3 regions of the Streptomyces sp. NPDC048643 genome follow, and region 2 is predicted to be linked to each of the others. Evidence: riboswitches for the same ligand, from Rfam matches in the RefSeq annotation. Region 2 holds a riboswitch; each other region holds the start of a gene.

Region 1 (10,215 bases), on a different contig from region 2:
GTCCGCGTCTACCTGCCGCCGGACGCCAACACCCTGCTGTCCGTGGCGGACCACGTGCTGCGCAGCCGCGACTACGTGAACGTCGTCGTCGCCGGCAAACAGCCCTGCTTCGACTGGCTGTCCATGGACCAGGCCCGCGACCACTGCGCGCGCGGCGCCGGCATCTGGGAGTGGGCGGGCTCGCCGGGCGTCGAGCGCGAACCGGAGGTCGTCCTCGCCTGTGCGGGCGACGTCCCCACCCAGGAGGTACTGGCGGCCGCCGACCTGCTCCGGCGCCATCTGCCCGAGGTCGCCTTCCGGGTCGTCAACGTCGTCGACATGACCCGGCTGCTGCCGCGCGAGGAACACCCGCACGGGATGAGCGACTTCGAGTACGACGGGCTGTTCACCGCGGACAAGCCGGTGATCTTCGCGTACCACGGCTACCCCTGGCTCATCCACCGCCTCGCCTACCGCCGCACCGGCCACGCGAACCTCCATGTGCGCGGCTACAAGGAGATGGGCACCACCACGACGCCGTTCGACATGGTGGTCCGCAACGACCTGGACCGCTACCGGCTCGTCATGGACGTCATCGACCGCGTTCCCGGTCTCGGCGTCCGCGCCGCCACCGTGCGCCAGCGGATGGAGGACGCCCGCTCCCGCCACCACGTCTGGATCCGCGAGCACGGCACCGACCTGCCCGAAGTCGCGGACTGGACGTGGAGCGGCTGAGCGGAGAGCGGAACGGGGAGAGCCGGCGGCCCGACGCACCGGGAGACGACCGGCCGGCAGACCCGCTCGGCTCAGGAGCCGACCTACGGGAGCGGGTCAGCGGTGGGGTGCGGCCGGACAGCCGTCACGGTGTCTTGTGCCCCCACTGCGGGCCGAGCCGTTCCCACTCGCGTCCCCACCGGTCGTAGCGCCGCTGGTCGAGCCGCCAGCGGGCGAAGCCGCCGACGGCGAGGGCCACGCCACCGAGCGCCACCGCCGCGCCCGCTCCGAGCAGGGCCGCCTCGGTGGCCGCAGCGCTGGTGGTGGGCGGCGCGCCGGTGAGCTGTCCCTTGCCGTTCATCCAGATCACGACGTTCGAGCCGGCCTTGTGCCCGGCGTCCACCAGGGCGCGGCCGGTCCGGGGCGAGCCGTCCGGAGCGGTCCACCGAACCCCGGCCCGGACCTGTTCGTAGCCCGAGCCCTCACCGGACGGCACGTTCGACCCGGTGCTGTCCACCAGCACGGCCGGGACGGGATGCCGGTCGTTGCGCAGGCGGTCGAAGGACTCGCCGGCGGCACGGGCCGTCATCAGGCCGGCGAGGGCGCCGCCCAGCACGATCACCGTCCAGACGACCAGCACGATCCACGCCTCGACGAGGTCGTCCCGGCGCCGCAGCGGATTCCTCCGCCAGCGCCAGCACCACTGCCTCGCACCCTGTGCTCCCTGTGCTCCGCGCATGGCACCGCACCTCCTAGCTACACCCCCAACAGTGCAAGCGGATCGGGGCGGGCGCGAGCGGGGGCGGTCGTCGCCCGGCCCGCGGACGCGGACCGGGCGACGCCGGGCCCGGGCATCAGGCCCGGTCAGGCCCCGGATGGGAGGTCCCGGCGGGCGAGGAGAGACCCTCGGACGCGGGCTCGACGCTCCGGCGCCTGACGATCAGCACGATGATCAGGACGACCTGGAGGACGATGACGAGGACCATGCCCAGGGAGGCCTGCGGACTGTCGCCCACGAGGTTGGAGATCAGGCTGGTGTCCCAGAGGCCGTGGACGAGCATCGGCAGCAGGAGGGTGCCGCCGACGCGCAGGCACAGGTAGAAGAAGTAGCCCGAGGTGGAGACGACGACGGCCTGCACGAGGGCCTGCGCTCCCTCGCCGAGGGCATTGCTGATGTGCACGAGGCCGAAGACGACCGAGGAGTAGAGCGCCACCTTCCCCTCGGAGAATCCGGCCCGGCTGAAGACGTGGACGCCGATGCCCCGGAACATGAGCTCCTCGCCGACGCCGACGAACAGGCCGAGGAGCAGCAGGCAGACCACGAGGGAGACGCTCTGGTCGGCGAGGTGGGGGTAGTTCATGCCGATCACGGCGGCGGCGATCATGGAGATCGGTACCCAGCGCACCCAGCGTCTGACGGGCGCTCGGTAGTGGGGGACCACGCGCCACCAGCCCAGCCACGTGACGACACCGGCTCCGAAGAGGATCGACGCCCCGATCGGGACGAGCGCGTTGCGCACGAGGGACGCGGTGCTGGGGAACTGGCTCTCGGAGTAGCTGGTGTCCACACCGACGATCCGCCCCAGGCCCTGGATGACGCCCGCGTAGACGATCACCACGACCAGGAACCACGGCCATGACAGGCTGCGACCGGGCCGGTCCTGCGGTGTCGCTTCCACTCTGTCGCGCACGGTCTCGCCCCTTCGCCCGGCAGCGACGGTCCCACCGCGTCGGGCACGCTCCGAGGTCGCCGCGTCTGGTGGACAGATTCTCACGGAGCCGTCGCCACGGCGTCGCGGAACGCCCCTGACCGACGGGAGGGGCGCCCGCTCAGAATTCCCGTGCCTGAAGGTCTTCGCCAACTCCTTTGCCGTGGAGGCGGCCGAACGCGGACCGGGACCGCGTAGAGGGGCTCCCGGACGCTTCCTGACAGGCCGCGTCCAGAGTGCCGAGATCCTCCTCATCGGTCGGCATCAGCGACGAGTTGCGCGTGACGGCGTCCGCGACGGCATGCGACGCGGCGTGGCGTGGCGTGCAGGGGCGAGGCGGCCGGACGACCCCGGGACGGGTGTCCGGCCGGCTCCGTACCGGCTCGTAGGCGGCCGGACGTCACAGCACCTCGGTCTCCGCCCGCGAGCTCTCCCCCCAGAGGGTGTGGAAGCTGCCCTCGCGGTCGGTGCGCCGGTAGGTGTGGGCGCCGAAGAAGTCGCGCTGGCCCTGGGTGAGCGCGGCCGGCAGCCGGTCGGCGCGCAGGGTGTCGTAGTACGACAGGGCGGCGGAGAAGGCGGGCACCGGAACGCCTCTGCGGGTGGCCGTGGCGACGACCTCGCGCCACGGCACCTGCGCGTCCTTGATCTCCGTCGCGAAGCCCGCGTCCGAGAGCAGACTGACCAGGCCCGGATCGACCGCGTAGGCGGCCCGGATCCGGTCGAGGAACGCGGCCCGGACGATGCAGCCGCCGCGCCAGATCTTCGCCACCTCGCCGAGGTCGATGTCCCAGCCGTACTCGGCGGCGGCGTCCAGGATCATCTTCCAGCCCTGGTCGTAAGCGATCAACTTCGACGCGTACAGGGCGTGTTCGACCTGACTGGTGAAACGCTCGGCCTCCGTCGCCGACAGGTCCCAGTGGGTGCCGCCGGGCAGGTCACGGTAGGCGGCGCGCAGCCCGGCCTGGCTGGAGGCGGCACGTGCGAAGGTCGCCTGCGCGATGGCGGTGACCGGCGAGCCGAGGTCGAGGGCGGTCTGCACCGTCCAGCGGCCGGTGCCCTTCTGCCCCGCGGCGTCGACCACGACGTCCACGAACGGTTCCCCGGTGGCGGCGTCCTTGTGCGCGAGGACCTCGGCGGTGATCTCGATCAGGTACGAGTCGAGGCGGCCCCGGTTCCAGCGCCGGAAGATCTCCGCGATCTGCGCGGGCGTGTAGCCGCCCACCCGGCGGAGCAGGTCGTAGGCCTCGCCGATCAGTTGCATGTCGGCGTACTCGATGCCGTTGTGCACCATCTTCACGAAGTGGCCGGCGCCGTCCGTGCCGATATGGGTGGCACAGGGCTCGCCGTCCACCTTGGCGCTGATCGACTCGAACATCGGGCCGAGCGAGGCGTACGACTCCGGTGAGCCGCCGGGCATGATGCTCGGCCCGTGCAGGGCGCCCTCCTCGCCGCCGGACACCCCGGCGCCGACGAAGTGGATGCCGCGCTCGCGCAGCGACTGCTCGCGGCGGCGGGTGTCGGTGAAGTGCGCGTTGCCGCCGTCGATGATCATGTCGCCGTCCTCGAGGAGCGGGGCGAACTCGTCGATGACGGCGTCGGTGGCCGCACCCGCCTGCACCATGATCATCAGGCGGCGGGGGCGTTCCAGCGCCGCGACGAACTCCTCCGCCGACTCGGCGGGCACGAAGGCCCCCTCGTGCCCGAACTCCTCGATCAACGCCTTGGTCCGGGCAGGGGTGCGGTTGTGGACGGCGACGGTGTAGCCGTTCCGGGCGAAGTTGCGGGCCAGGTTGCGGCCCATCACGGCGAGCCCTGTGACGCCGATCTGCGCGGTCGCCTTCATGGTGTGCTCCTTGGATCCGGATCTGCGTCCCCGCGTACCTGACGGGCGAGCAGACGACTGTCGCTGTGCCGATCAGTACGCACGGCGGGGGCCGTGATGTTCACCGCCGGCACCGGCTGGTGCACGAGAGCGTGTGTCCGGTCCTTCCGGAGGGTGCTCCGAAGGCCGACTCCCGGAGCGGGAGCCCGGCTTACGCGCCCGGGCGCAGCGCCCATCCGTGGTCCACCGGTCCGATGCCGGAACCGAGCGGGAAACCGGCCTCGATCGCCGCCGTCACGTACTCCTTGGCCCGCCGCACGGCGTCCGGCACCGCCAGACCCTCGGCCAGGCCCACCGCGACGGCCGACGCGAGGGTGCAACCGGTGCCGTGCGTATGCCGGTTGTCGTGGCGGGGCGCGCGCAGCCAGTGCTCCGCCGTGCCGTCGGTGAGCAGGTCGACCGCCTCGCCCGGCAGATGACCGCCCTTCACCAGCACCCAGCGCGGGCCGTACGCGAGGAGTCGGTCGGCGGCCCGCCGCATCCCCTCCTCGTCCGTCACCTTCACCCCGGTGAGCTGGGCCACCTCGTCGAGGTTCGGGGTGGCCACCGTCGCCCGCGGCAACAGCCGGTGCCGTACGGCGTCGAGCGCGTCGTCGGCCAGCAGCCGGTGCCCGTGCTTGGAGACGCTGACCGGATCGACGACGACCGGTGCTCCCACGTCCGCCAGGAGTTCGGCGACCGTCGTGACGAGCGCGGGCGACGACAGCATGCCCGTCTTGACGGCCTGGACGCCGATGTCGTCGACGACGCTGCGGTACTGGGCGCGCACCGCGTCCTCGGACAACTCCCAAGCCCCCTGCACACCGACGGAGTTCTGCGCGGTCACCGCCGTGAGCACACTCATCCCGTGGGCGCCGAGCGCCAGCATCGTCTTCAGGTCGGCCTGGATTCCGGCGCCTCCGCCGGAGTCGGATCCGGCGATCGTCAGGACGCGGGGCGGCGTGGTCATACGAGGTTCCTCTCGGGGTACGGCAAGGAGTTCCACGACCTGCGGGACGCCCGGCTCGACGGCCCGAGGTCCTCTGGGCACGTCCTAGGCGCGGCGGCGCAGTCGCAGGGGTGTGTAGAGGGCGAGGGCGACGAGGAACGCCACGTAGTAGGAGAGGTCGGCGCCGTGCAACGCGTCGGCCACCGGACCCACGTACAGGCTGGTGTCCATGAACGGAACGGCCGCGCCGAACGCGGCGACGAAGGCCAGCAGGGACGGCCATGCGGGGAACCTGCGGGCGCTTTCGACGGCGAGGTCGACGGGTGCACCGGCGCGCTCGCGTGCGCGGGCGATCCAGTCGACGACGACGATCGCGACGAACCCGGGGATCCAGTAGCCCACGAACAGCAGCACGTTCTGGAAGCGGGCCGTGGTGTCCGCCGCGTGCATCCACAGCACGAGCGGGAACCCGAGCGCCGCCGCCAGCGCGGCCGCCACCGGGCGCGGGATCCGCACGCCGAGGGTCTGCAACGCGAGCGAACCGCTGTAGTCGTTCATCGCGTTGCTGCACACCGCCGCCAGCGCCACGGCGAGCAGCCCGAACGCGCCCGCCACCCCGCCGCCCAGCAACGCCTCGACACCCGCCGCCGTCTGGTCGGTCAGCACGGACGCGCCCCACAGACCGAGGGCCTGCACGGCGACGAACGACACGACGAGCCCGAGCAGGGTGCACCAGAACATCCGCGGACGGGAGGTGGTGCGCGGCAGATAGCGGCTGAAGTCACTGGCGTACGGAGCCCAGGACAGCGAGAGGCTCAGCGCGATGGTGCTGGTGAGCACGAACGCCCCCATGTGGTCCGCGCCGGTCGCGGAGCCGGTCGCGGCGGGGTGGACCCCGTCCAGCATCCGCCACGCGATCACCGCGAACGCGACCGCGAGCACGAACGTCATGACGATCTGCAGACGATGGATCGCCTCGTAACCGAGGACGCCGAGCGCCCCCTGCGCCGCCATCATCACGAGGACGCCGACCCAGAACGGCCAGCCGCACAGCCGCGCCAGCGCGTCCCCGCCGAACAGCCCGATCAGCGCGTCCCAGGCCACCGAGGACAGCCACTGGAGGAGCCCGGGCAGTGCCACCGCCCGGCCGAACGCGAGCCGAGCGAGGGGGAGTTGGCCGGTGCCGGTGAGGCCGCCCCAGGTACTGAGGTAGGCGGTGGGCAGCGCACCGACCACGGTCCCGAGGACGACCGCCGCGAGGGCGGTGCCGAAGTCCAGACCGAGCGCGATGCCGATGGTGCCGGTGAACACGCCCGTCATCGTCAGGTTGGGGGCGAACCACACGGTGAACAGGCGCCAGGGCCCGCCGTACCGGTTGCCCTCGGGGACCGGTTCGATGCCGTGCCCCTCCACCCGCAGGTCGCCGGGAGCCGCGGGCATCGACCCGTCGAAGACGGTCGGCCGGCTGTCGGCGGGCAGCCCGCCGGAAACATGCGCCAAAGGCATGAAGACATCCCTCCGCCAGTACGAACTGGTTCAGGTTCGACGGGTGTGATCTCAGCCCTCGGACGGGGCACCCCGTGTCCGGTACGACGGACACACTAACCCCATCCCCGCACTCCTGTGTATGGCGGACCTGCGCTCATCCCCATCGCTCCGCCAGGACCGCCCGGTCCGGCAGGCCCCCGGTCGCGCGCGGCAGCCCGGGCCCGGTCCCACCGCTCCTCCGGCCCCCGGCCGGGCCACCCGCAGCGCGCCGGGCGCCTCCCGTCGGTAGTGTCGGAGGTGATCGCCGCCCGCTCTCCGTTCCCGGGTTCCAGGACCCGGGTGGCCGGGCGGAAGGAGGCAGCGCGCCGTGACCGTGATCTCCCTGAAGTCCGCGCAGGTGAACGAGGGGCTGACCCTTCCGTACGCCGAAGCCGGCTACCCCAGTGGTACGCCGGTCGTCTTCGTGCACGGTCTCGCCGACTCCTGGTGGTCCTTCGAGCCCCTCCTGCGGCGTCTTCCGCCGTCCCTGCACGGGTACGCGCCCACGCAGCGCGGCCACGGCGACGCGGGCCGCCCGCCGGACGGTTACACCCCCGACGACTTCGCGGCCGACCTGGTCGCCTTCCTCGACGCCGCCGACATCCCGCGCGCCGTAGTCGTCGCGGCGTCCACCGGCGGCATACCCGCGCGGATCGTCGCCGGCAGCCACCCCGACCGCGTCGCCGGGCTCGTCCTGCTCGGCGTCCCCGGGACCCTCGCGGACAAGCCCGCGGCCGACGCGTGGCGGAAGAGCCTGGACGGGCTCGCCGACCCCGTGCCCCGCGCGTTCGTCGAGGAGTTCGTCACCGGCACGAGCGCCGCCCCGCTCGCCCGCGGATTTGTCGAGACGATGGTCGAGGAGGGCCTCAAGCTCCCGACCCACGTCTGGCAGGAGACCGGGCGCGGACTCCTCGACGCCGACCTCGGCGCGACCCTCGCGGGCATCCTGGTGCCCACCCTCGTCATCTGGGGCGAGCAGGACCGCTTCCTGACCCGCGAGGACCAGCAGACGATCCTGGACGCGGTCCACGGAGCGGACCTCCTCCCGTACGAGAACACGGGGCACGCCGTCCACTGGGAACAGCCGGAACGCGTGGTCGCCGACGTCGCCGCCTTCACCGCACGGATCACCCGTCCCGCCACCACCTGAACCCAGCCCACCTGAACCCCGGCCCACCGGGGGCCACTTCGGGGAGGCCGCCCCCAACTGCACGTGTGAGTAAGGGCGCCGGCAGACGGCGTCGCGTCGACCGGAACCGCACCGGCTCACCCCCGACGTGAGTGCCCTGACCGGCCGCGCCTGCCCGAACGGCCACCTCCGGGGCGTGTGCGAGACTGCCGCGATGACCGCTGAAACGATCACCGCGTCCGCCGCGGGCACCTGGACACTGGGCGACCTCACCGTCAACCGCGTCGGCTTCGGCGCGATGCGGCTGACGGGCAGCGCGGCCTTCCACCACGGGACGCCGAGCGACCGCGAGCGCTCGATCGCCGTGCTGCGCCGGGCGGTCGAACTGGGCGTCGACCACATCGACACCGCCGCCTTCTACTTCTCCTCGCTGCGTTCCGCCAACGAACTGATCAACAGCGCGCTGGCGCCGTACGCCGACGACCTTGTCATCGCCACCAAGGTCGGGCCCTTCCGGGACTACGCGGGGGAGTGGGGCACCTCGGCCCGCCCCGACCAACTGCGCGCCCACGTCGAGGAGAACCTGCGGCAGCTCGGCCGCGACCACCTGGACCTGGTGTACCTCCGCCGCATGCGCCAGGACTCCATCGCCGAGCACTTCGGAGCACTCGCCGAACTGCGCGACGCCGGAATGATCCGGCACCTCGGCATCTCCGACGTCGGCATCGCCCACCTCGACGAGGCCCGTGCCATCGCCCCCGTGGTCTCCGTGCAGAACCGGTACGCGCTCGGCGGCACCTCCCCGGAGAACGACGCCCTCCTGCGGGCCTGCGGCGAACTCGGCATCGCCTTCGTCCCGTTCTACGCCATCGCGGGCAAGGGCGGCGAGCTGGGCCCGCAGGGCGACGCGACGGACGCCGAGGTACGCGCCGTCGCCGCGGCGCACGACGCGACCCCCGCGCAGATCCGCATCGCCTGGACCCTGCGGCAGGGCCCGAACGTGCTCGCCATCCCCGGCACGGGCAACCCGGACCACCTGGCCGAGAACATCGCCGCGGGCGCGCTGCGCCTGACGGACACGGAACTCGCCCGGCTCGACGCGTCGCCCGCGGAGGTCTGAGACCGGGCCCCTGCCCCGCTCCGATCAGCGGAAGCGGGGACAGGGGCCCGTGGGCGGAGTCGGCCGACTCAGCCGGCGGAGGCCCGCAGAGGGTAGTGGTCGGAGAGGTTCGTGTACGTGGAGTCGGTGCCCCAACTGGACACCGTCCAGGGCGCGCACTGCTCCTTGACGACCTCGTTCGTCCAGCCGGCGGGGCGCGCGTGCCCCGCCCGGTGGAGGACGTGGTCCAAGTCCTCGCGGGGGTCGTCCGGATAGCGGTCGAGGGCGATCGAGTTCTGCCGGGTGTCGAAGGAGTACGGGTGCCCGGTCCGCGCGTCCGCGCCCACCAGGTCCGCGTCCGCGAGCATCGAGGCGTACTCCGTGCTCCGTGAGTCGACGTTCATGTCGCCCGCCACCAGCACCTGCTCGTCCGCCGGGATGTTCTTGGCGTCCAGGAAGGCGTCGATCGCCTTGAACTGGCGGCCGCGCATCGACGCCGCCTCACCCGTGCCGCACCCGGAGTCCGTCGACTGCGCATGCGTGCCGATCACGTGCACCTTGGTCCCGTTCACGTTCAACACCGCATAGGCGAAGCCCTTGTTGGACCACCAGTCGGAGCCGCACGCGTCCTTGTAGACGTACTGCTCCTTGCGCAGGACCGGCCACTTGCTCAGCACGGTGACCCCGCCGTCCTCGGGCGTCGTCGCGGAGTAGGCCCCACCGGTCGCGTCCCAGCCGCTCCTGCCGCGGCCCACCACGGGGGTCTGGTACGGGTATTCGGCCGCCGCCGCGCTCTTCAGCGCGTCCGACGCCGCGTTGTCGAAGGCCTCCTCCAGCACCACGACGTCGTTCCCGCGGAAGAACGAGGTCTTCGGGATCTCGGCGGCCCGGTGGTCCTGGCCCCAGTTGGGATACAGGTTCTTGCTCATGAGGAAGACGTTGTACGTGAGCACCTTCATCGAGGGCGTCGTGGCCCCGGCCGCCGCCGCGGGCGAGGCCCCGGCGAGCCCGGCGGCGGTCAGCGACAGAACGAGGGTGGCTGCGCACTGCGCACGGCGCAGTGAGGAGTGCGGCACTGGGTCTCCCTGAGGGTGAGGGGGGCTTGAGTGGCGCCGCACATCAAATCACCGGCGATTACTGTCAGGTAACTCCCGTGCACGGAAAGGATGTCGTCGAGAAGTACGTCCGGATGCCCCCGGCCGCGCGTGGGGGCATCCGCGCGGGGCCGGGGCCGGGGGCGTCGCCTCG
Region 2 (10,215 bases):
CCGTCGTCAGCGAGCTGGTCCGGCAGGGCTTACCCGTCGTCTCCGACGGACGGCCGGCCGGAGCGCTCCCGGTCACCGCCTGGGTGGACAACGACCATGAGGCCGCCGTCCTGGGCATCCTCGACCACCTGGCCGCCGCCGGCGCGCGCCGCATCGGCCTGCTCACCGGCACCACCACGGACACGTACACCCACCTCTCCACGACCGCCTACCTGCGCTGGTGCGAGCGCGTGGGCCAGGATCCGGTGTACGAGGCCTATCCGGCGCACGATCCGTGCGCCGGAGCCGTCGCCGCCGACCGCCTCCTCGCCCGACCCGACCGCCCCGACGCCGTCTACGGCCTCTTCGACCCGAACGGCACGGACCTGCTGGCGGCGGCCCGCCGCTACGGTCTGCGCGTACCCGAAGACCTGCTCCTGGTCTGCTGCAGCGAGTCCACGGTCTACGCCAGCACCGAGCCGCCCATCACCACGCTCTCCCTCAAACCGCGCAGAATCGGCACCGCCGTCGTCCAGCTCCTGATCGACGCCATCGAAGGGGTCGAATCGGACCAACCGGTCGAGCAGGTGATACCGACGGAACTCATCGTGCGGACCTCGTCGCAGCGCAGGCCGCCCCGGACGACGGTCAGCCCGCCCCGATCACCCGAAGAGGGCTGACCCCGAAGCGACAAGGGCGGGGAAAGCCCCGCCCAATTCGGGCGAAAACCACGGTGGACCGGCCTCCTGTTCCGATTCACCACCCCTGGGTCATCACATGGCGCGATCCGCATTCCTATGATGGGCGGACGACACCGCGGGCCGCTGCGACCAGGCAGTCCGAACAGGTGCAGATGCGGCGCGATGGTGGTGGAGGGGTCGATGACTCAGGGGGCCGGTCAGGGACCCGAGGTGATGCGGACGGCGACGTTGCGCGACTTCCGGGTTCCCGCTTACGTCCACGAGACCGGTCCGTACGCGCAGAACACGCCTCAGGGCGAGGGCGCCGGACCCGTCGGGCAGTCCGGGCTGTACCCATCGGGAGAGCCCACGCCGTACGCGGTCATGGACTCCACCGAGGACTTCCCGGGCGAGTTCCCGGGAGAATTCCCCGAGGGATACACGCCCACACAGCGCGATCTGCCGGTCATCAACCGAGGTGACACGGTTCAGGTCACCGTCGACCCGGCGGCCGTCCCGGTCCCCGACGAGGGCCCAGGGCCGCTGTACGTCGTCGGCGACGTGCACGGCTACCTCGACCAGCTGGTCGCCGCGCTCCAGGAGCAGGGGCTCCTCGACGCCGCGGGCAACTGGTCCGCGGGCACCGCACGTCTCTGGTTCCTCGGCGACTTCACCGACCGCGGCCCGGACGGCATCGGCGTGATCGACCTCGTGATGAGGCTCTCCGCCGAGGCGGCCGCGGCCGGCGGCTACTGCAAGGCGCTCATGGGCAACCACGAGCTGCTGCTGCTCGGCGCCAAGCGGTTCGCCGACACCCCCGTCAACTCCGGCGCGGGCACCGCCACCTTCCAGGCCGCCTGGCTGCTCAACGGCGGCCAGAAGACGGACATGGACCGCCTCCAGGACCACCACCTCCAGTGGATGGCCCGCCTCGACGCCATGGAACTCGTCGACGGACACCTGCTGGTGCACTCCGACACGACCGCCTACCTCGACTACGGCGACTCGATCGAAGCGGTCAACGACACCGTCCGGGAAACCCTCACCCGCAACGACGCCGACGAGTGCTGGGACGTGTTCCGCAAGCTCACCAAGCGCTTCGCCTTCCGCGACGACGGCGGCTCCGAGGCCGTCCGCGAACTGCTCGGAACGTACGGCGGCACACGCATCGTCCACGGTCACAGCCCCATTCCGTACCTGCTGGGCGAGGTCGGCACGGAGGAGGGCGAGGACAGCGCGGGCCCCGTGGTGGAGGGGCCGCACCTCTACGCCGACGGACTCGCCATCGCCATGGACGGCGGAGTGACCATGGCCGGAAAGCTACTGGTCCAGCAACTTCCTTTGGATATCTGACCGTTCAGCGGGCAGGCGTCTCTCCGGGTGGAGCGCGCCGGCCAGGGGCCAATTTCTGGAAACCCCCTGTCACGGCGTGCCGTCACCGCTCTACCATCGGCTTATCCGTAGCAGGCTCCCCTCCGTTTCTGCCCAACGGCTCGTCAGCGTGCGAGCCATCAGCCCTACGGAGCATCGGGGGATGCAGATGAACAGCGTTCCGCAGCACCTGCTGAGCGAGGACCGCCAGGATTACGAGCGGATCCTCGACGAGGCGCTGCGCTCCGCACCACACCGCCCGGAACTCGCCGCTGTCGGCCAGCGGCTCAACCTCGAACAACTGCGCACCATGGCGCTCAACGCCACCGCCCTCATCACGACGGCCGCGGCGGACGAGTACACGCACTACGTGAAGGCCCGCGAGGAAATGCGCCGCCCGGTGGCGTCCACTCCGGTCGTGAGTGAGGAGACCGGCTCCCCGGAGCCGGGCGCCGGCGCGATGGGGCTCGCCGCCACCGTGAGCGAGGTCACCGAGACCGCGGGCGCGGGCGCCATCGCCGTCGTCGCGGTGCTCGCCCCCGTCCTCGCCGGGACGGCCGCGGTGATATTCCTGCTCGTGGGCTACATCCTCAAGATGCTCAACCCGGAGCCGGACATCGCCCGGACCCTCCTGACCACCGGATGGGTCTTCGGCGCGGTCACCGCGGCGGCGATCCTCGTCGCCGCGGCCGGTCTGCTGCTGACGGCCCTGCGCAACAGTTCGTCCTCGCTCCTGGCGGGAGCGGGCGGCGAGTTGACCGAACAGGTCGCCCGGGCCAGGGACGCCTGGCACGACGCCCTGCTGGAGCGCGGCATCCTGCCGTTCTTCCGGGAAGCCCTCGCGGATCCGGGCTCGGTGGCCCTGGACCGCGCCACACCGGCGCCCAGCCGCATCCCGCACCTGGGCTACGACCGGCCGGGGTTCAGCAGCCCCGACAGCGGACCGGCGGCGGGTCCGCGCCCGAGTTTCTCCAGCCCGGACTTCTCGAGCCCGGACTTCGGGGGGCCGGAACACCAGCCCGAATAATTCCGGACCGCCGACGGCCGGGACCACGGGGGAAGGGCCCGCGCAGGCGCGCGGGCCCACACGGCTGCCTCGGGGAGGGTGACGGCCGGTCCTCCGGCCGGCACCCTCACTGTCGTCGTCTCAGACGATCCCCAGCCGCCGGGCCTCGCGCATCCACGAAGGGAACTCGGACAGCAGCCGGTCGTAGAGCTCCGCGTCCGGTACGTCGCTGATGTCGTCGACGGCGAAGAAGCCCACGTTGTCGACGCGCCGGCCGGGCAGGGTGTCGAACCGCTCCAGCACACCGTAGTTGGAACGCCCCAGCCCCACGAACTGCCAGAAGACCGGCTCGTCCACCGCCGCCCGCAGCTCGGTCTCGATCTCCTTGTTGCGGTAGACGCCGCCGTCGGAGAAGAAGAGCACCAGTGTGGGGGCGGCGGGGTTCTCACGGACGTACGTGCGCACCTCCGCGATCACCTTCTGCTCCTCGTTCTGGATTCCCACCGCGCGCATGTCCACCTGACCCGGCAGCAGGCCCTTGCGCGGCTTCTTGCGCCGGAACAGCGTCAGTTCACCGACCCGGACATGGCGTTGCAGCCACTCCGGCAGCTCTCCCAGCGCGAGGTCCGGCAGCCGGGCCGGGTTCGAGGCGAACGTCCACGCCTGCATCTCACCGTCGTCGTCGAGCTGCGCGGCCACCGCGGCCATCCGCTCCACGACGTCCGCGACGACACCCTTCGAATACAGGAAGGACATGGACCCGGAGGCATCCAGAACCAGGATGACGCGCGCCGTCACCCCCTCCGCCCCGTGCTTGCGCAGGCTGACCGCCACCTGCTCCTTCCGCAGGGAGAGCCGCTTGCGCATGTCCACCGGCAACTGCTCCTCGCCCTTGACCAGACGCGGAGCGGAGGCGGCGGCCGGGACAGGGGCAGGGGCCGCAGGCGAGCGGGGCGGTACGGGAGGGGCGGACGGCGGCGGAGCGCTCGCGTGCGGCGAGCCGGCGGGCGGGACGGGGGCGGCCGACGCTACCGGTGCGGGCCATGTCGCGTCGGCCGGCCGAGGTGCCGGGGCAGCGGGAGGGGGCGGGAACACGGAGGTGGGCGTGGGCGATGCCGTGGGCGTGGGCGTGGGTGCAGAGGCCGCCGGCGACCCGGTGGCATCCGGTTCCTCGTCCACACTGATCCCGAAGTCGGTGGCCAGGCCCGCGAGGCCTGACGCGTACCCCTGTCCCACCGCGCGGAACTTCCACTGACCGGCCCGCCGGTACAGCTCACCACCGATGAACGCCGTCTCCGTCGTGGCCTCCATCTCGAACAGCGCCAGCTCGCGGCCCGTCCCGGCGTCGAGCAGGCGCAGCCGCAGACCGGACAGCCGGCCGAAGGTGCCCCCGTCCGCCGAGGCGCCGAGCACGACCCGGTCGATCTCCGGTTCCAGGGCCCCCAGATCCACTCCGACGGTGTCCGTCGTGGCCCCGCCGTCCCGTCGCTTCCCCAGATGACGCACGGCACCCGAGGCGTGCTGAGGCTGGTTGTAGAAGACGAAGTCACCGTCGTCCCTCACCCGTCCGTCGGCACGGAGCAGCAGCGCCGAGGCATCGGCGTCCGGCGCACCGGTGCCCCCGGACCAGCCGAGCTCGACCTGCACCGCCTCGACGGCGACGGGAAGGTTGCCGCCCTTGCTCATCGATGTCGCTGTCATACGCCCAGTCTGCCCAGAGAACCGGGCACCGGGCCCGCCCGATACACAACCAGCCGCACGCGCCTCCATCCGTCCACCGGCCCGGGGCGGCCGCTCCGACCTCGGTTCCCAGCCCCTCGGTAGGGGCGCGGCCTCAGAGCGAGGGGGTGGCGTCCGTCGCCGCCCGTACGAACGCGCGCAGCCGCTCGGTGGTGTTGGCCTCACTCCAGATCAGTCCCCTCTCGATCGGCGGCGCGTCATACAGAGGCACGTAGGCGACATCGGGCCGGGGGTAGTACCGCCGGGAGTGGTCCCCCACGGGCAGGACGCCCCGCCCCATCGCGACGAGGGTCAGCATCTCCGAGAAGGACTCGCCGACCGGGCCCTTCGGAACGGGCCTGCCCGACGGAGTGCGGTCCGGCGTACGGTCCCGCTTGAACCCCGCCGAGGTCACGTGCGGGTACCGCACCACGGGGTGCTCCGCGAGCACCTCGACGGACACGCCCTCCTCGCCGGCGAGCGGATGACCGGCCGCGACGGCGAGCACCCGTCCCTCCCGCAGCAGCGCGGGTCCGCAAGCCATCCCGTCGAAGGGGTACGACGCGAGCAGAAGGTCGATCGAACCGTCCACCAGGCTTGCGCGTGAGTTGGCCAGCTGGACCTCCCGCACGTCGACACGGCAGTCCGGGTGCCGCTCCTCGAACAGGGCGACCGCTCTGAGCAGTGCGGGTGCCGTCCACTCCCCGAGGAAGGCCACTCGCAACTCCCCGGTGACCCCACGGCTGGCGTCCCTCGCCCGTCGCAGCGCCTCGTCCATCGCGGCGACCAAGGGCACCAGGTCGTCGGCCAGTCGGCGTCCGATCGGGGTGAGCCGGACCGAGCGGCTGTTTCGTTCGAACAGCGAGCCGCCCACCTGACGCTCGACCTTCTTGATCACCTGGCTGACCCGTCCGGTGGTGATCAACAACCGCTCGGCGGTGCGGCCGAAGTGCAGCTCCTCGGCCAGCGCCAGGAAGGTCTCGATCTCCAGCCGCTCCAGCACGATTCCTCCGGCGTTAAATCTGGCTCAACGGTCGTACACCGATCCTGCCTTGATGACGACTGCCGTACGGCGGATCGTAGAAGGCGTCACCATGGCCTTTCGGGGCAACCCCGGCCAGGCCCTCGTCTCCTCACCCTTCACCTGAGCCCCTTGGGCCCTCACCTGAACGGGAACCACATGACTGCCTCGGAGATCACCTCCTATCTGGACAACCTCGACGGTCCGCTGCGCGAGACCGCCGGGAAGATCCGCCCCGTCATCGACTCCGCCCTCCCGGAAACGTCCGGTGCGCTGTGGCACGGGCATCCCACCTGGAGCCTCGGCGACAGACCCGGCCGGACCCCGGTCTGCCTGCTCAAGGCCTACACGTCCTACGTCACCTTCGGCCTCTGGCGCGGCCAGGACGTGGCCGACCCGTCAGGCCGGCTGGTGGCCGGGTCCCGCCGGATGGCCTCCGTGAAGCTCAGCCGTGTCGACGAGGTCGATCCGGCCCTCTTCGCCGAGTGGCTCCGTCTCGCCGTGGCGCTGGAGACGTCATGAGCTCCGTGCGCGTGAAGGCCTTCGACCACCTGGTGCTCACCGTCGAGGACGTCGAACGGTCCCTGGACTTCTACATCGGTCTCCTCGGCCTGGAACCGGTCCGCGTCGCCGAGTGGCGCGTCGGTCAGGCTCCGTTCCCGTCGGTGCGGGTCACCGAGGAGACCATCATCGACCTGGCCGCCGGCGCCCGAGGGGGGTCGAACGTCGACCACATCTGTCTCGCGGTGGAACCGCTGGACTGGGACGAGGTGGTCGCCTCCGGAACCTTCACCGTCGTCGACGGACCCGGCCCACGCTTCGGCGCTCGGGGTACGGCCACCTCGCTCTATGTCCGCGACCCCGACGGCAACACAGTGGAACTGCGCTGGTATCCGCAGGACACCACGGCATGACCGGCCGGCGCCCGACCGACTGCCGCTCGACAGCCCGCCGGTCACGGCCCGGGGGTTCGGTGACCCGGACCGCGACCCACGGAACGGGTCAGTCGGCCAGCGGCAGATAGACGCGGTTGCCCGCCTCCGCGAACTCCCGGGACTTCTGGAGCATGCCCTCGGAGATCTCCGCCTCCGAAGCACCCGCAGCCCTGTCGCCACCGAACCGTTCGTTGATGCTCTGGCTGATCTTCATCGAGCAGAACTTCGGTCCGCACATCGAGCAGAAGTGGGCCGTCTTGGCGGGCTCGGCCGGAAGCGTCTCGTCGTGGAACTCCCGGGCCGTGTCCGGGTCGAGAGCCAGGTTGAACTGGTCCTCCCACCGGAACTCGAAGCGGGCATCGGACAGCGCGTCGTCCCAGTCCTGCGCACGGGGGTGGCCCTTGGCGAGATCGGCCGCATGAGCGGCGATCTTGTAGGTGATGACGCCTGTCTTGACGTCGTCACGGTTGGGCAGCCCCAGGTGCTCCTTGGGCGTCACGTAGCAGAGCATGGCCGTGCCCCACCAGGCGATCATGGCGGCACCGATGCCGGAGGTGATGTGGTCGTACGCGGGCGCGACGTCGGTGGTCAGCGGGCCGAGCGTATAGAACGGAGCTTCATCACAGATCTCCTGCTGAAGGTCGATGTTCTCCTTGATCTTGTGCATCGGGACATGTCCCGGGCCTTCGATCATCGTCTGTACATGGAAACGCTTCGCGATCGTGTTGAGTTCCCCGAGCGTCCTCAACTCCGCGAACTGCGCGGCGTCGTTGGCGTCCGCGATGGAGCCGGGCCGCAGACCGTCGCCGAGCGAGTAGGTGACGTCGTACGCGGCGAGGATCTCGCAGAGCTCCTCGAAGTTCTCGTACAGGAACGACTCCTGGTGGTGCGCGAGGCACCAGGCCGCCATGATCGAGCCGCCGCGCGAGACGATGCCGGTCTTGCGGTTCGCGGTGAGCGGCACGTACGCCAGCCGGACCCCCGCGTGGACCGTCATGTAGTCCACACCCTGCTCGGCCTGCTCGATGACCGTGTCCTTGTAGATCTCCCAGGTGAGCTCCTCGGCACGGCCGTCGACCTTCTCCAACGCCTGGTAGAGCGGCACGGTTCCGATGGGCACGGGGGAGTTGCGCAGCACCCACTCTCGGGTCGTGTGGATGTTCCGCCCGGTAGACAGGTCCATGACAGTATCGGCGCCCCAGTGAGTCGCCCAGGTCATCTTCTCGACCTCCTCCTCGATGGAGGAAGTGACGGCGGAGTTGCCGATGTTGGCGTTCACCTTCACCAGGAACCGCTTGCCGATGATCATCGGCTCGATCTCGGGATGGTTGACGTTCACGGGCAGAACCGCCCGGCCGGCGGCGATCTCCTCGCGCACGACCTCGGGTTCGACGTTCTCGCGAACGGCGACGAACTCCATCTCGGGGGTGATCTCACCGCGGCGGGCGTATGCGAGCTGCGTGACCGCCTGCCCGGAACGCCCCCGCCGGGGCTGACGCGGCCGTCCCGGGAAGACCGCGTCGAGATTGCGCAGACCACCGCGCGGAGTTGTGTGCTTGATCCCGTCGTCCTCCGGACGGACGGGACGGCCCGCGTACTCCTCGGTGTCACCGCGAGCGATGATCCAGTTCTCCCGCAGCGGCGCCAGCCCCCGGCGCACATCCGTGTCGATGCTCGGATCGGTGTACGGGCCGGAGGTGTCGTACAGCGTCACGGACTGCCCATTGGTCAGGTGCACCTGACGGACCGGCACGCGCAGATCGGGGCGCGTACCCCCGACGTACGCCTTGTGCCAGCCGATGGACTTCCCGGCCTCATCGGTCGGAGACAGCGAAGAAGCGCCGTCCGTCTGGCTGGAGGCAGGCGTGCGTACGTCCTTGTTGGTCATGAGACCTACTCCCTACGCCGGCATTACCCGGTAACAGGTTCGGCGGTCGACGCAGCGGCTTCCGTTCGCCGATGTTTCATGTGAAACATCGCGAAGACGGAGGTCAGCGCCCTCTCAGCCCGGTGCTCCGAGCTCCCGCGTGTGCAAAGGTGACTCCACGCTAGCGTCATATCTGGCGCGGTGAACAGGGGGCCCTTGCCGTTCTTGCGATGATCGGGCGGTGACGACGACCCAGCAGCCCTCGTTCCCACCGTCCGAGCCGCCCCGCCGTCCGGGCTCCGACGACGGCCACGAACGTGGTCCCGGCAGCGGTCGTGGGCACGAACCTGGGCCTTCCGATGGGCGGGGACACGGGCACGGTTCTGGACCCGGAAACGGTCCCGGTCCGAAACCGGGCGGCGGACACACCGGCCCTGGTGACGGCGACGGACAAGGACAGGGCCCCGGCGGTGGGCACGGTCACGCGCACAGCCACAACCACGGGCCGGCTGCCCCTGTCTCGAAGCATCTGCGCAAGGTCATCGCCGCGGTGCTCATCCCCTTCGCCGCCGCGGTCGCGGTGGGCCTCGTGGTGCTGTGGCCCGGCGGCGCACCGGCTCACGAACGCACCGGTGTCGGCTTCGACCGGCAGACCCAGAACGCGACGGTCACCAAGATCGTCCAGGTGGACTGCAAGTCCGTCAACGCCTCGGGGGAGACGCCGACGGGCGACACCTCCACGGCCGAGGGCGCGTCCGCGCAGCAGCAGGCGACGGGTGAGTGCAAGCGGGCGACCATCCGGATCGACACCGGCAAGGACAAGGGCCGTACGTTCACGGAGATCGTCCAGCCGGACCAGTCACGGCAGTTGCATCAGGACGAGAAAGTCATCGTCGCCTACGAGCCCTCGGCCCCCAAGGATCTCCAGTACTCGGTGGCGGACGCCAACCGCAAGCTGCCCCTGACGCTACTGGCGGGCCTGTTCGCCGTGGTCGTCGTGGTGGTGGGCCGGATGCGCGGCGTCATGGCGCTGATCGCTCTGGCCATCAGCTTCATGATCCTGAACTTCTTCATCCTGCCCGCGATCCTGCAGGGGTCGAACCCGCTGATCGTGGCGGTCGTCGGGTCCAGCGCGATCATGTTGATCGCCCTCTACATGTGCCACGGGCTGTCGGCCCGAACATCCGTGGCGGTGGTCGGCACCCTGCTCTCCCTGCTGCTGATCGGCATCCTGGGCTCGGTCTTCATCGACTGGGCCGTCCTGACCGGCAACACGGACGACAGCACCGGCCTGATCCACGGCCTGTACCCGTCGATCGACATGAGCGGTCTACTGCTGGCCGGGGTCATCATCGGCTCGCTCGGTGTGCTCGACGACGTGACGGTGACGCAGACGTCCGCGGTCTGGGAGCTGCACGAGGCGAACCCCACGATGGGCTGGCGCGGCCTGTATCGGGCTGGTATCCGGATCGGCCGCGACCACATCGCGTCCGTGGTCAACACGCTCGTCCTGGCGTACGCGGGCGCCGCGTTGCCGCTGCTGCTGCTCTTCTCGATCGCACAGAGCAGCGTGGGCACCGTCGCCAACAGCGAACTGGTCGCCGAGGAGATCGTGCGCACTCTGGTCGGATCGATCG
Region 3 (10,215 bases), on a different contig from region 2:
ATGGGCCCCGAGGCGGCGGCCAAGGTCCGCGCGTCGGGCGCGCTCGTCTTCCCGCCCGTCCCGGGCCTCCCCCTCGACCCGTACCGCGGCCGCCTCTACTCACCCACCGAGCTCTTCGACGGGCTCGACGCGGGCTACGAGGCGACGCCGGACGCCCGCGCGTACGCCTGGTTCCAGCAGACCAGGGCGGACGGCGACATCTTCGCGTCGACGGTGCGCGCCATCCACGACGACTCGGTCTCGGACGCGCTCGACGAACTCCTCGCGGGAGCGCGGGTGGTCGGCGTGATGGGCGGCCACGCGATGGCGCGCGGCACGGAGGCGTACGCGGGCGCCGCACGGCTCGGCCGCGACCTGGCCCGCTCCGGTCTCATGGTCGCGACCGGCGGAGGCCCGGGCGCCATGGAGGCCGCCAACCTCGGCGCGTACGCGGCCCCCTTCGAGGACGGCATGCTCGGCGAGGCGCTCGGCATCCTGGCCGGTACACCGTCGTTCACCCCATCGGTCACCGAGTGGGCGCGCGCCGCCTTCGCGGTGCGCGAGCGCTGGCCGTCCGGCGAACCCTCGGTGGGCATCCCCACCTGGTTCTACGGCCACGAGCCGCCGAACGCGTTCGCCGCGCACATAGCCAAGTACTTCGCCAACGCAACGCGTGAGGACGGCCTGTTGGCCCGCTCGAACGCCGGAGTCGTGTTCCTGCCGGGGGCCGCCGGGACCGTCCAGGAGATCTTCGACAACGCGACGCCGAACTACTACGAGTCACGGGGCGAGCCCACTCCCATGGTCCTCGTGGACCGCGTCCACTGGACCGAACGGCACCCCGCCTGGCCCTTGCTCCAATCCCTGGCGCGGGAACGGGCGATGGAGTCGCGGATCGCTCTCGTCGACCGGATCGATGACGCTCCGGAGGCACTCAAACACCTTGCCGGTTAATGTCTCGGCAAAGCCAACAGCCGTCTGGCGTCTACGCATTGACAGCCCTTAGGCAACGCTTATAAACCTGTGAAACTCGTGGGGGTGCTGTTGCCAGTGAACGAAGCGCAGCAAATCCCCCGACACCCCCCGCAGTTGCGCAACCTGTGAAGGGCAATCGTGTCCATATCTCGACGCACCGCACGTACCGTGCGAATCCTCGGCGTTGCCTCCGCCTCTGCCGCGCTCGCGCTCGGCGTGGCGGGCAACGCACTCGCCTGCAACATCCGTGACTTCTCGGCCGTCGCCTCCTGCGACAACGGGAAGGGCAGCATCACCGTGACCGACACGGACGCCTCCGGCAAGGAAGCGACCGTCACGGTCTTCCTGGAGTCGAACGGCGCCGACGCCAAGCAGATCGGCAGCGAGAAGGTCAAGGGCACCCGTGACGGTGCCACCGTGACGTTCTCGGAGAACTGGGGCCCCAAGGCCCAGTACCGGATCCACGTCGACGTCCCGGGCCTCGTCAACGAGGACGTCTCGCCGACCCTCACCACGTCGGCCGAGGGCTGTGCCTCGGAGTCCCCGTCGCCTTCCGGGACCCCGTCGCCCTCGGACACCCCGAAGCCGTCCGAGAAGCCTTCGGACTCGGCGACCCCCTCGGCCGAGGAGAGCAGCAGCACCGCTCCGGCGGCCGCGGGCGACAACTCGCCGTCGGCTGCGGCCGGTGAGTCCAACCTCGCCGAGACCGGCGCCAGCTCCAACACCCCGATGATCGCCGGTATCGCCGGCGCGCTCGTCGTCGTCGGTGGCGGAGCGGTCTTCTTCGGCATGCGTCGCCGCGGCGCCTCGAAGGCCAACTGACCCACCCCGCACGACCGTGTGGCCCGCCTCCTCCCCGGAGGCGGGCCACACGCCTGTTCCGCTCCCGACCCCGGGGCTGCTATCCGCCGAGCAGCACGATCTCCGCGGGGTCGAACTGCACCCCGACCGCCTCGCCGGGCTCCGGCGCCTCCCGCAGCGCGCACGCCGCCTCCAGTTCCGGCGCGTCCCGCGGCCGGAGCCGTACGGCGACGTGGGTGCCCCGGAAGGTGCGTGCGGTGACCGTGCAGCGCAGCCCGTCGGCCGGGGCCACCAGCCGGACGCCCGCGGGCCGTACGAGGAGCGTGCCGGGCCCCTGCGCGGCTCCCTCGGGCGCCGGGACCTTCCCCCAGGGGGTGTCGGCGGCCTCGCCGCTCACGGTCGCGTCCACGACGTTGTCGAAGCCGAGGAACCGGGCCACGAACGCGTCCGCCGGCTGCTGCCAGACCTCAAGAGGCGTGCCGGACTGGGCGATCCGTCCGTCGCGCATCACCACGACCCGGTCGGCGAGCGCGAACGCCTCCCCCTGGTCGTGCGTGACGGCGAGCACCGTCGTGCCCAACTCTGCGAAAAGTCCGCGCAGTTCCACGACGAGCCGTTCGCGCAGTGAGCGGTCCAGCTGGCCGAGCGGTTCGTCGAGCATCAGCAGGCGGGGGCGGGGGGCGAGCGCGCGGGCCAGCGCGACGCGCTGCTGCTCGCCGCCGGAGAGGGAGGCGACGGCCCGGTTCCGCGCGCCGGGCAGGCCGACGAGTTCGAGCAACTCCGCGACCCGCTCGACCTGTTCGGCCTTCGGCGCGCCGTGCATGCGCAGCCCGAAGCCGACGTTGCCGCCCACGTCCCGCTGCGGGAAGAGCTGGTGGTCCTGGAACATCAGGCCGACGCCCCGCCGGTGCGCGGGCACCGCCGCCTGGTCCCGCCCGTCCAGCGCCACGCCGCCCGCGTCCAGCGGCTGGAGACCGGCGACCGCCCGCAGCAGGGTGGACTTGCCGCTGCCGCTCGGCCCGAGCACACAGACGATCTCGTGCTCGGCGACGTCGAGGTCGACCGCGTCGAGCACGGCCCGCCCGCCGAATCGTACGGTCGCGCCCCTGAGGCTCAGCAGCATCTAGAACTCCCCGGTCCGGTCGGTGCGTACCCGCTCCAGCAGCAGCAGCGCGGCCGCGCACACCGCCATCAGGATCGTCGAAAGGGCCATCGCCTGGCCGTAGTTGAGATCGCCGGCGCGCCCGAGCAGCCGGGCCACGGCGACCGGCAGCGTCGGGTTGTCGGGCCGCGCGATGAAGACCGTCGCGCCGAACTCCCCGAGGGAGACGGCGAACGCGAACCCCGCTGCGATCAGGAGGGCGCGCCGCACCATCGGCAGATCGACCTCGCGCCACACCCGCCACGGTGACGCCCCGAGCACGGCCGCGGCTTCCCGCAGCCGCCCGTCCACCGCCCGCAACACGGGCAGCATCGTCCGGACGACGAAGGGGACACCGACGAGCGCCTGCGCCAGCGGCACGAGGATCCAGCTGCTCCGCAGGTCCAGGGGCGGCTCGTCCAGGGCGATCAGGAACCCGAAGCCCACGGTCACCGCGGAGACGCCGAGGGGCAGCATCAGCAGCGCGTCGAAGCCCCGTACGAGACGGCCCGCGCGGCGGGTCAGGGCCGCGGCCGCCAGACCACCGATCAGCAGCGCGATCGCGGTGGCGGCGAGCGCGTACTCCAGCGAGTTGCCGATCGCGGCGATCGGGGCGACGAGGAAGGTGCCCCCGTCGTCGTCGGCCAGCGACCGGTAGTAGCGGAACCCCGGGGCGTCGAGGGAGCGCTGGACGAGGACGGCGAGAGGCAGCACGAGCAGGACGGCGATGCTCGCCAGTACCCCGGCGAGGAGCGCCCACTGCCCGACGCCGCGCGGCCTGCGCGCGGTCGTGTCCGCGGACACCAGCCGCAGCGCGGTCTCGCGGCGGCGGACGGTCGCGGCGTGCACGGCGAGGATCGCACCGACCGCCACGAACTGGATGATCGTCAGCACCGCCGCCGTCCCGAGGTCGAAGATCTCGGACGTCTGCCGGTAGATCTCGACCTCCAGGGTCGAGAAGGTGGGCCCTCCGAGGATCTGCACCACACCGAACGAGGTGAAGGTGAAGAGGAAGACCATGAGGGCTGCGGCGGCCACGGCGGGGGCGAGCGCCGGAAGGGTCACCCTGCGCCAGGCCGCGAGGCGCGAGGCGCCCAGCATCCGCGCGGCCTCCTCCTGCCGCGGGTCGAGCTGCGACCAGAGCCCGCCGACGGTCCGTACGACGACCGCGTAGTTGAAGAAGACGTGGGCGAGCAGGATCGCCCACACCGTGGTGTCCAGCCGCACACCCCACAGCTCGTCGAGCAGCCCGCCCCGGCCGACGAGCGCGAGGAACGCGGTGCCGACGACGACGGTGGGCAGCACGAACGGCACGGTCACCACGGCCCGCAGGATCTGCTTTCCCCGGAACTCCAAGCGCGCGAAGACGTACGCGCCGGGGAGCGCGATCAGCAGCGTGAGCGCCGTGGAGGCGAGTGCCTGCCAGGTGGTGAACCACAGCACGTGCCGGATGTCGGGCTGGGCCAGGACGTCCCAGAGCCGGCCGAACCGCCAGCCGCCGTCGACGTGGAGCCCGCGCGCGACGATCGCGACCACGGGGTACGCGAAGAACACCGCGAAGAACGCGACGGGCAGGGCCATGAGGCCGAGCCGCGTCGCGCCCTGCCGACGGGCCGCGCGCGGGTTCCGCCCGGCTACTTCAGTACGAGCGAGGTCCACGACTTGACCCACTGGTCGCGATCGGCGGCGATCTTCGCGGGGGCCAGGGTCTCCGGGTCCTTGGCCTGCGGACCGAACTTCGTGAACTCCTCGGGCACCCGAGCGGTGTCGGTGACGGGGTACACGAACATGTTCAGCGGCATGTCCTCCTGGAACTGCTTGGTGAGCAGGAAGTCGAGGAGCGCCTTGCCGCCCTTGGTGTTCGAGGCGTTGTCGAGCAGACCCGCGTACTCGACCTGGCGGAAGCAGGTGCCCTCCACGACCCCGGTGGGAGCGGTGCTGGGCTTCGGGTCGGCGTAGACGACCTCGGCGGGCGGCGAGGAGGCGTACGAGACGACGAGGGGCCGGTCGCCCTTGGCCTTCTTGCCGCCGGCGGATCCGGAGAACTCGTCGTTGTAGGCCTGCTCCCAGCCGTCGACGACCTTCACGCCGTTGGCCTTGAGCTTCTTCCAGTAGCCCTGCCACCGGTCGTCGCCGTACTTCGCGGCGGTCCCGAGCAGGAAGCCGAGACCGGGCGAGGAGGTCGACGCGTTCTCGGTGACGAGGAGGTCCTTGTACGCGGGCTCGACCAGGTCGTCGAACGACGTCGGCGGCGCCAGCTTGTGCTTGCTGAAGTACGCCTTGTCGTAGTTGACGCAGATGTCGCCCGAGTCGATGGGCGTGACCCGGTGCTTGTCCTGGTCGACCCGGTACTGACCGGCGATCGCGTCGGAGCCCTTGGCCTCGTAGGACTGGAAGAGCCCGTTGTCGAGGGCCCGGCTCAGCAGGGTGTTGTCGACACCGAAGAAGACGTCGCCCTGCGGGTTGTCCTTGGTCAGGATCGCCTTGTTGACGGCCTGCCCGGCGTCGCCGTCCTTCAGGACGCGGACCGTGTACCCGGACCGCTTCTCGAAGTCCTTGAGCACGCTCTTGGACACGACCCACGAGTCGTGGGTGACGAGCGTGACGGTCTTCGAGTCGCCCGAGGCGCCGGCGTCGGACGAGCCGCACGCCGACAGGACGGGCAGCGCGACGAGGCTCAGCCCGACGGCCGTGGCCGCGAACCGCTTGCTGGTGATGCTCACTGATTCCTCCTGGCTGACCAGGAAGAGACGCGGCCCTGCCCGGGACCTCTGACAGATCCCGGGCAGGGCGCAACAGCTTGAGTGATGACCGAACTTCCTACCCAGAATGACCTGGGCAAGGTTCAGAGGGTCTGCGGTCTGTCCCGCACTCTCAGCGCTGTGGCGCTCCCCTGTCGGAATATGAAGATGTTAGGGATATGAAGTTGTACGGACGCGCCTCAGACTACCGCTCGGTCGCGGCGAGCTGACCGCACGCTCCGTCGATCTCCTGGCCGCGGGTGTCCCGGACGGTCACCGGCACGCCGTGGGCGGCGATCGCCTCGACGAACGCCTTCTCGTCCTCGGGCCGCGAGGCGGTCCACTTCGAACCCGGGGTCGGGTTCAGCGGGATGAGGTTGACGTGCACCGGCTTGCCCTTGAGCATCCGGCCCAGCCGGTCGCCCCGCCACGCCTGGTCGTTGATGTCCCGGATGAGGGCGTACTCGATGGACAGGCGCCGCCCGGACTTCGCCGCGTACTCCCATCCGGCGTCCAGCACCTCGCGCACCTTCCACCGCGTGTTCACGGGGACGAGGGTGTCGCGCAGCTCGTCGTCCGGAGCGTGCAGGGAGATCGCGAGACGGCACTTGAAGCCCTCGTCGGAGAACCGGTTGATGGCGGGCACGAGGCCGACCGTCGACACGGTGATGCCGCGCTGCGAGAGGCCGAGGCCGTCCGGCTCGGGGTCGGTGAGGGCTCGGATCGCCCCGACGACGCGCTTGTAGTTGGCGAGCGGCTCGCCCATCCCCATGAAGACGATGTTGCTGAGCCGCGCCGGGCCACCGGGGATCTCGCCGTCGCGCAGCGCCCGCATCCCGTCGACGATCTGGTGCACGATCTCGCCCGTCGACAGGTTCCGGTCGAGGCCGGCCTGTCCGGTGGCGCAGAACGGGCAGTTCATCCCGCAGCCGGCCTGCGAGCTGATGCACATCGTCACCCGGTCCGGGTAGCGCATCAGCACGGACTCGACGAGCGTGCCGTCGAAGAGCCGCCACAGGGTCTTGCGGGTGGTCTCCTGGTCCGTCGACAGGTGCCGGACGACCGTCATCAGCTCGGGAAGCAGTGCTTCCTGGAGCTTGCCGCGCGAGGCGGCCGGGATGTCCGTCCACTGCTCGGGGTCGTGCGCGTACCGCGCGAAGTAGTGCTGCGAGAGCTGCTTGGCACGAAACGGCTTCTCGCCGATCGCGGCAACCGCCTCTTTGCGCTCGGCAGGCGTGAGATCGGCAAGGTGCCGCGGCGGCTTCTTGGCTCCGCGCGGCGCTACAAAGGTGAGTTCTCCGGGCTTAGGCATGGCTGTACCAGTGTCGCAGATCGGATCGCATGACCCGGGCCCCGCGTGTCCCGGTGCGGACGGACCGGGGCGTGCCCGCTCGGATTCGGGCCTCCCCGCCCCTTGCGCCTCCCGGGACGCCCTGCGCACAGTGCCCGCCGGGACCACTCGCGACCGGCCTGTTCCGGCAGAGTGCTCTCACCACATGCCGCTTGGACCTAGAATCGAACTCGTGTCCGATAACGTGTCCCGTCCGGAGCGCCCGCGCGCAGTCCGCGCCTGGCCGGCCTGGCAGCCGTCCCGCACCGGCGACACGATCGCCGAACCGGAATCTCGGTGTCCTGTGAACAACGACCACGCATCATCCGACCCCACCGGCCCCGACGACGCGGAAGCCCCCACCGCGCCCATCGTCGTGGGCCGCCCCTCCGGAACCGGCGGCCGCCGCGTCACCATCCGTGCGCGGAGCGCCGGCCTCGCCCACAGCGACGCCGACCTCGTCGAGTTCCTGCGCCGCGCGGGCCTCCCGGACGCCGAGGACCTCCTCGACGACCCGGCCTGGGTCCACTGGCAGGAGGGCCCACCCCACACCTACGGCCCGAACTGACGACACCGCCCCTCCCGGTCACATGACTCACCGTGTGGTGATCATCCGACCGGGAGGGGCGGTGTCGTAGGTACGCGCAAACGGACGCGTGGGTGCGGAAGGGCGGTCAGCCCGAGCCGACGAAGAGGACGAGCAGGAGCCAGACCACCGGAGCCGTCGGCAGGAGCGAGTCGAGCCGGTCCATGATGCCGCCGTGGCCCGGCAGCAGCGTGCCCATGTCCTTGATGCCGAGGTCCCGCTTGATCATCGACTCGCCGAGGTCGCCGAGCGTGGCGCTGGCCGCGACCGCTAGGCCGATGACCAGACCCTGCCACCAGGTGCCGTCGTCGATCAGGAACTGCATGCACAGCGCACCCGCGACCATCGCGAAGCCGACCGCTCCGAACAGACCCTCGCGGGTCTTGCCGGGGCTGATGCGCGGCGCCAGCTTGTGCTTGCCGAAGCGCCAGCCGACCGCGTAGGCGCCGGTGTCGCTGACGACCGTCAGGAGCAGGAAGGTCAGGACGCGGCGCGGACCGTCGTCGGCCGTGAGCATCATGGCAACGAAGGTCGCCAGGAACGGCACGTAGAAGGCCGCGAAGACCCCCGCCGTGACGTCCTTGAGGTAGCCCTCGGGCGGTTCGGTCATGCGCCAGACCAGGACGGCCAGTGCCGTCAGGGCCATGGCGACCCAGGCGCCCTCGGCGCCCCGCACGTATCCGGCGACGACCATGGCCGCCCCGCCGACCGCGAGGGGTACGAGGGGCGCCTTGATGCCCTTGCGTTCCTCCAGCCGTGAGGTGAGCTCCCAGAGCCCCACCACCACGGCGACCGCTATCACTCCGACGAAGACGGCCTTGACGACGAACAACGACGCGACGATCACCGCGCCGAGCCCGACGCCCACTCCTATGGCCGCGCCCAGGTCGCGTCCCGCACTCTTCTTCGGAGGTGCGGGGGCGGGCTGGGGGGCGGCGCTGGGCATGGGCTCCTGCGGGCTCTGCGGGTTGTGCGACGGATCCCCGTAGGGCGCCGTCGACGGTGCGTCGTCGTGGAACAAGGGGCCGCTCGGCCGAGCGGCCCCCGGGTCGTCATCCTGGTCTCCGCCATGTGCGGGTACGTCGGGCACGATGGGCATGGGCCGAGTGTGCTGCGCGTCATGCGCATCGTACGTGGGACCCGCCGGGGCTGCCCCCTGGACAGGCCCCTGCTCGGACGGCCCCCAGTACCCGGCTTGTGGCGGCGCCCCCCAGGAAGAGTCGTTCATCAGACCTCGAGCAGCTCCGCTTCCTTGTGCTTCAGGAGCTCGTCCACCTGGGCGACGTACTTCGCCGTGGTGTCGTCGAGTTCCTTCTCCGCACGACGGACCTCGTCCTCGCCGGACTCCTTGTCCTTGACGAGCTTGTCGAGGGCGTCCTTCGCCTTGCGGCGCACGGAACGGATCGAGACCTTGGCGTCCTCGCCCTTGGTCCGCGCGACCTTGATGTACTCCTTGCGACGCTCTTCCGTCAGCTCGGGGAAGGTCACACGGATGATGTTGCCGTCGTTGCTGGGGTTGACGCCCAGGTCGGAGTCGCGGATCGCCTGCTCGATGTTGCGCAGCGCGCTCTTGTCGAACGGGGTCACGATGGCCATGCGCGGCTCCGGCACGGAGAACGAGGCCAGCTGGTTGATCGGCGTCAGCGCGCCGTAGTAGTCGGCCACGATCTTGTTGAACATCGCCGGGTGCGCACGGCCGGTGCGGATCGCGGCGAAGTCCTCCTTGGCGACCACGACGGCCTTCTCCATCTTCTCCTCGGCCTCGAGGAGGGTCTCTTCGATCACCACTTGCTCCTGCGTGTCTTGAGTAGGCCCGGCAGCTGTTCCTCGTCGGGGTCGCGGCCGGCTGCGTCGCGTCTTGTTCCTGCACGGTTCCGGACCGGCAGGACATTGTCCATCCCCCGGTCAGGGTCCGTCCGCGTCCGGGGCTCGTACCCGGACGGGAGCGTTCCCCGTCAGGCCCGGCCGTTCTGGTCGCCGACGAGTGTGCCGATCTTCTCACCCTTGACGGCCCGCGCGATATTGCCCTCCGCCAGGAGCTCGAAGACCAGGATCGGCAGCTTGTTGTCCCGGCACAGCGTGATGGCCGTCATGTCGGCGACCTTGAGGTCCCGCGTGATGACCTCGCTGTAGCTGAGGGAGTCGAACTTGACCGCCCCGGGGTTGGTCTTCGGGTCGGAGTCGTAGACGCCGTCCACGCCGTTCTTGCCCATGAGGAGCGCCTCGGCGTCGATCTCCAGGGCGCGCTGGGCGGCGGTGGTGTCGGTGGAGAAGTAGGGCATGCCCATGCCGGCGCCGAAGATGACCACGCGCCCCTTCTCCAGGTGCCGCACGCCGCGCAGCGGGATGTACGGCTCCGCGACCTGGCCCATGGTGATGGCGGTCTGGACGCGGCTGTCGATGCCCTCCTTCTCCAGGAAGTCCTGGAGGGCGAGGCAGTTCATGACGGTGCCGAGCATGCCCATGTAGTCGGAACGGGCCCGGTCCATGCCGCGCTGCTGAAGTTCGGCGCCGCGGAAGAAGTTGCCGCCGCCGATGACGACGGCGATCTGGGCACCGCCGCGCACGACGGCCGCGATCTCGCGGGCGATCTTGTGCACCACGTCGGGGTCGACGCCCAGTCCGCCGCCGCCGGCGAACGCCTCGCCGGAAAGCTTCAGCA

Evidence for each region. A riboswitch is a leader RNA that binds a small molecule or an ion and turns the genes downstream of it on or off. The one in region 2 is predicted to bind thiamine pyrophosphate.
Region 1: linked by a shared signal. The riboswitch ahead of AB0C62_RS36360 (cytosine permease) and the one ahead of thiC (phosphomethylpyrimidine synthase ThiC) in region 2 are both predicted to bind thiamine pyrophosphate.
Region 3: linked by a shared signal. The riboswitch ahead of AB0C62_RS11470 (thiamine ABC transporter substrate-binding protein) and the one ahead of thiC (phosphomethylpyrimidine synthase ThiC) in region 2 are both predicted to bind thiamine pyrophosphate.

Annotation. Positions count from the first base shown of each region.
Region 1 covers NZ_JBEZHO010000058.1:40,714-50,928, reverse strand. The annotation lists gene AB0C62_RS36385 (phosphoketolase family protein) at 1-714, shown strand, start outside; gene AB0C62_RS36380 (hypothetical protein) at 839-1,432, opposite strand; gene AB0C62_RS36375 (type II CAAX endopeptidase family protein) at 1,548-2,384, opposite strand; gene gndA (NADP-dependent phosphogluconate dehydrogenase) at 2,803-4,245, opposite strand; gene thiD (bifunctional hydroxymethylpyrimidine kinase/phosphomethylpyrimidine kinase) at 4,436-5,233, opposite strand; gene AB0C62_RS36360 (cytosine permease) at 5,318-6,718, opposite strand; TPP riboswitch at 6,709-6,803, opposite strand; gene AB0C62_RS36355 (alpha/beta hydrolase) at 7,068-7,889, shown strand; gene AB0C62_RS36350 (aldo/keto reductase) at 8,083-8,988, shown strand; gene sph (sphingomyelin phosphodiesterase) at 9,057-10,043, opposite strand.
Region 2 covers NZ_JBEZHO010000050.1:30,782-40,996, reverse strand. The annotation lists gene AB0C62_RS34040 (LacI family DNA-binding transcriptional regulator) at 1-659, shown strand, start outside; gene AB0C62_RS34035 (metallophosphoesterase) at 861-2,012, shown strand; gene AB0C62_RS34030 (hypothetical protein) at 2,194-3,057, shown strand; gene AB0C62_RS34025 (VWA domain-containing protein) at 3,178-4,737, opposite strand; gene AB0C62_RS34020 (LysR family transcriptional regulator) at 4,871-5,758, opposite strand; gene AB0C62_RS34015 (DUF1801 domain-containing protein) at 5,936-6,298, shown strand; gene AB0C62_RS34010 (VOC family protein) at 6,304-6,690, shown strand; gene thiC (phosphomethylpyrimidine synthase ThiC) at 6,779-8,599, opposite strand; TPP riboswitch at 8,592-8,748, opposite strand; gene AB0C62_RS34000 (YibE/F family protein) at 8,820-10,215, shown strand, end outside.
Region 3 covers NZ_JBEZHO010000009.1:10,798-21,012, forward strand. The annotation lists gene AB0C62_RS11450 (Rossmann fold nucleotide-binding protein) at 1-933, shown strand, start outside; gene AB0C62_RS11455 (LAETG motif-containing sortase-dependent surface protein) at 1,093-1,776, shown strand; gene AB0C62_RS11460 (ABC transporter ATP-binding protein) at 1,856-2,878, opposite strand; gene AB0C62_RS11465 (iron ABC transporter permease) at 2,879-4,555, opposite strand; gene AB0C62_RS11470 (thiamine ABC transporter substrate-binding protein) at 4,531-5,613, opposite strand; TPP riboswitch at 5,696-5,801, opposite strand; gene rlmN (23S rRNA (adenine(2503)-C(2))-methyltransferase RlmN) at 5,843-6,949, opposite strand; gene AB0C62_RS11480 (hypothetical protein) at 7,338-7,535, shown strand; gene AB0C62_RS11485 (phosphatidate cytidylyltransferase) at 7,642-8,781, opposite strand; gene frr (ribosome recycling factor) at 8,781-9,338, opposite strand; gene pyrH (UMP kinase) at 9,509-10,215, opposite strand, start outside.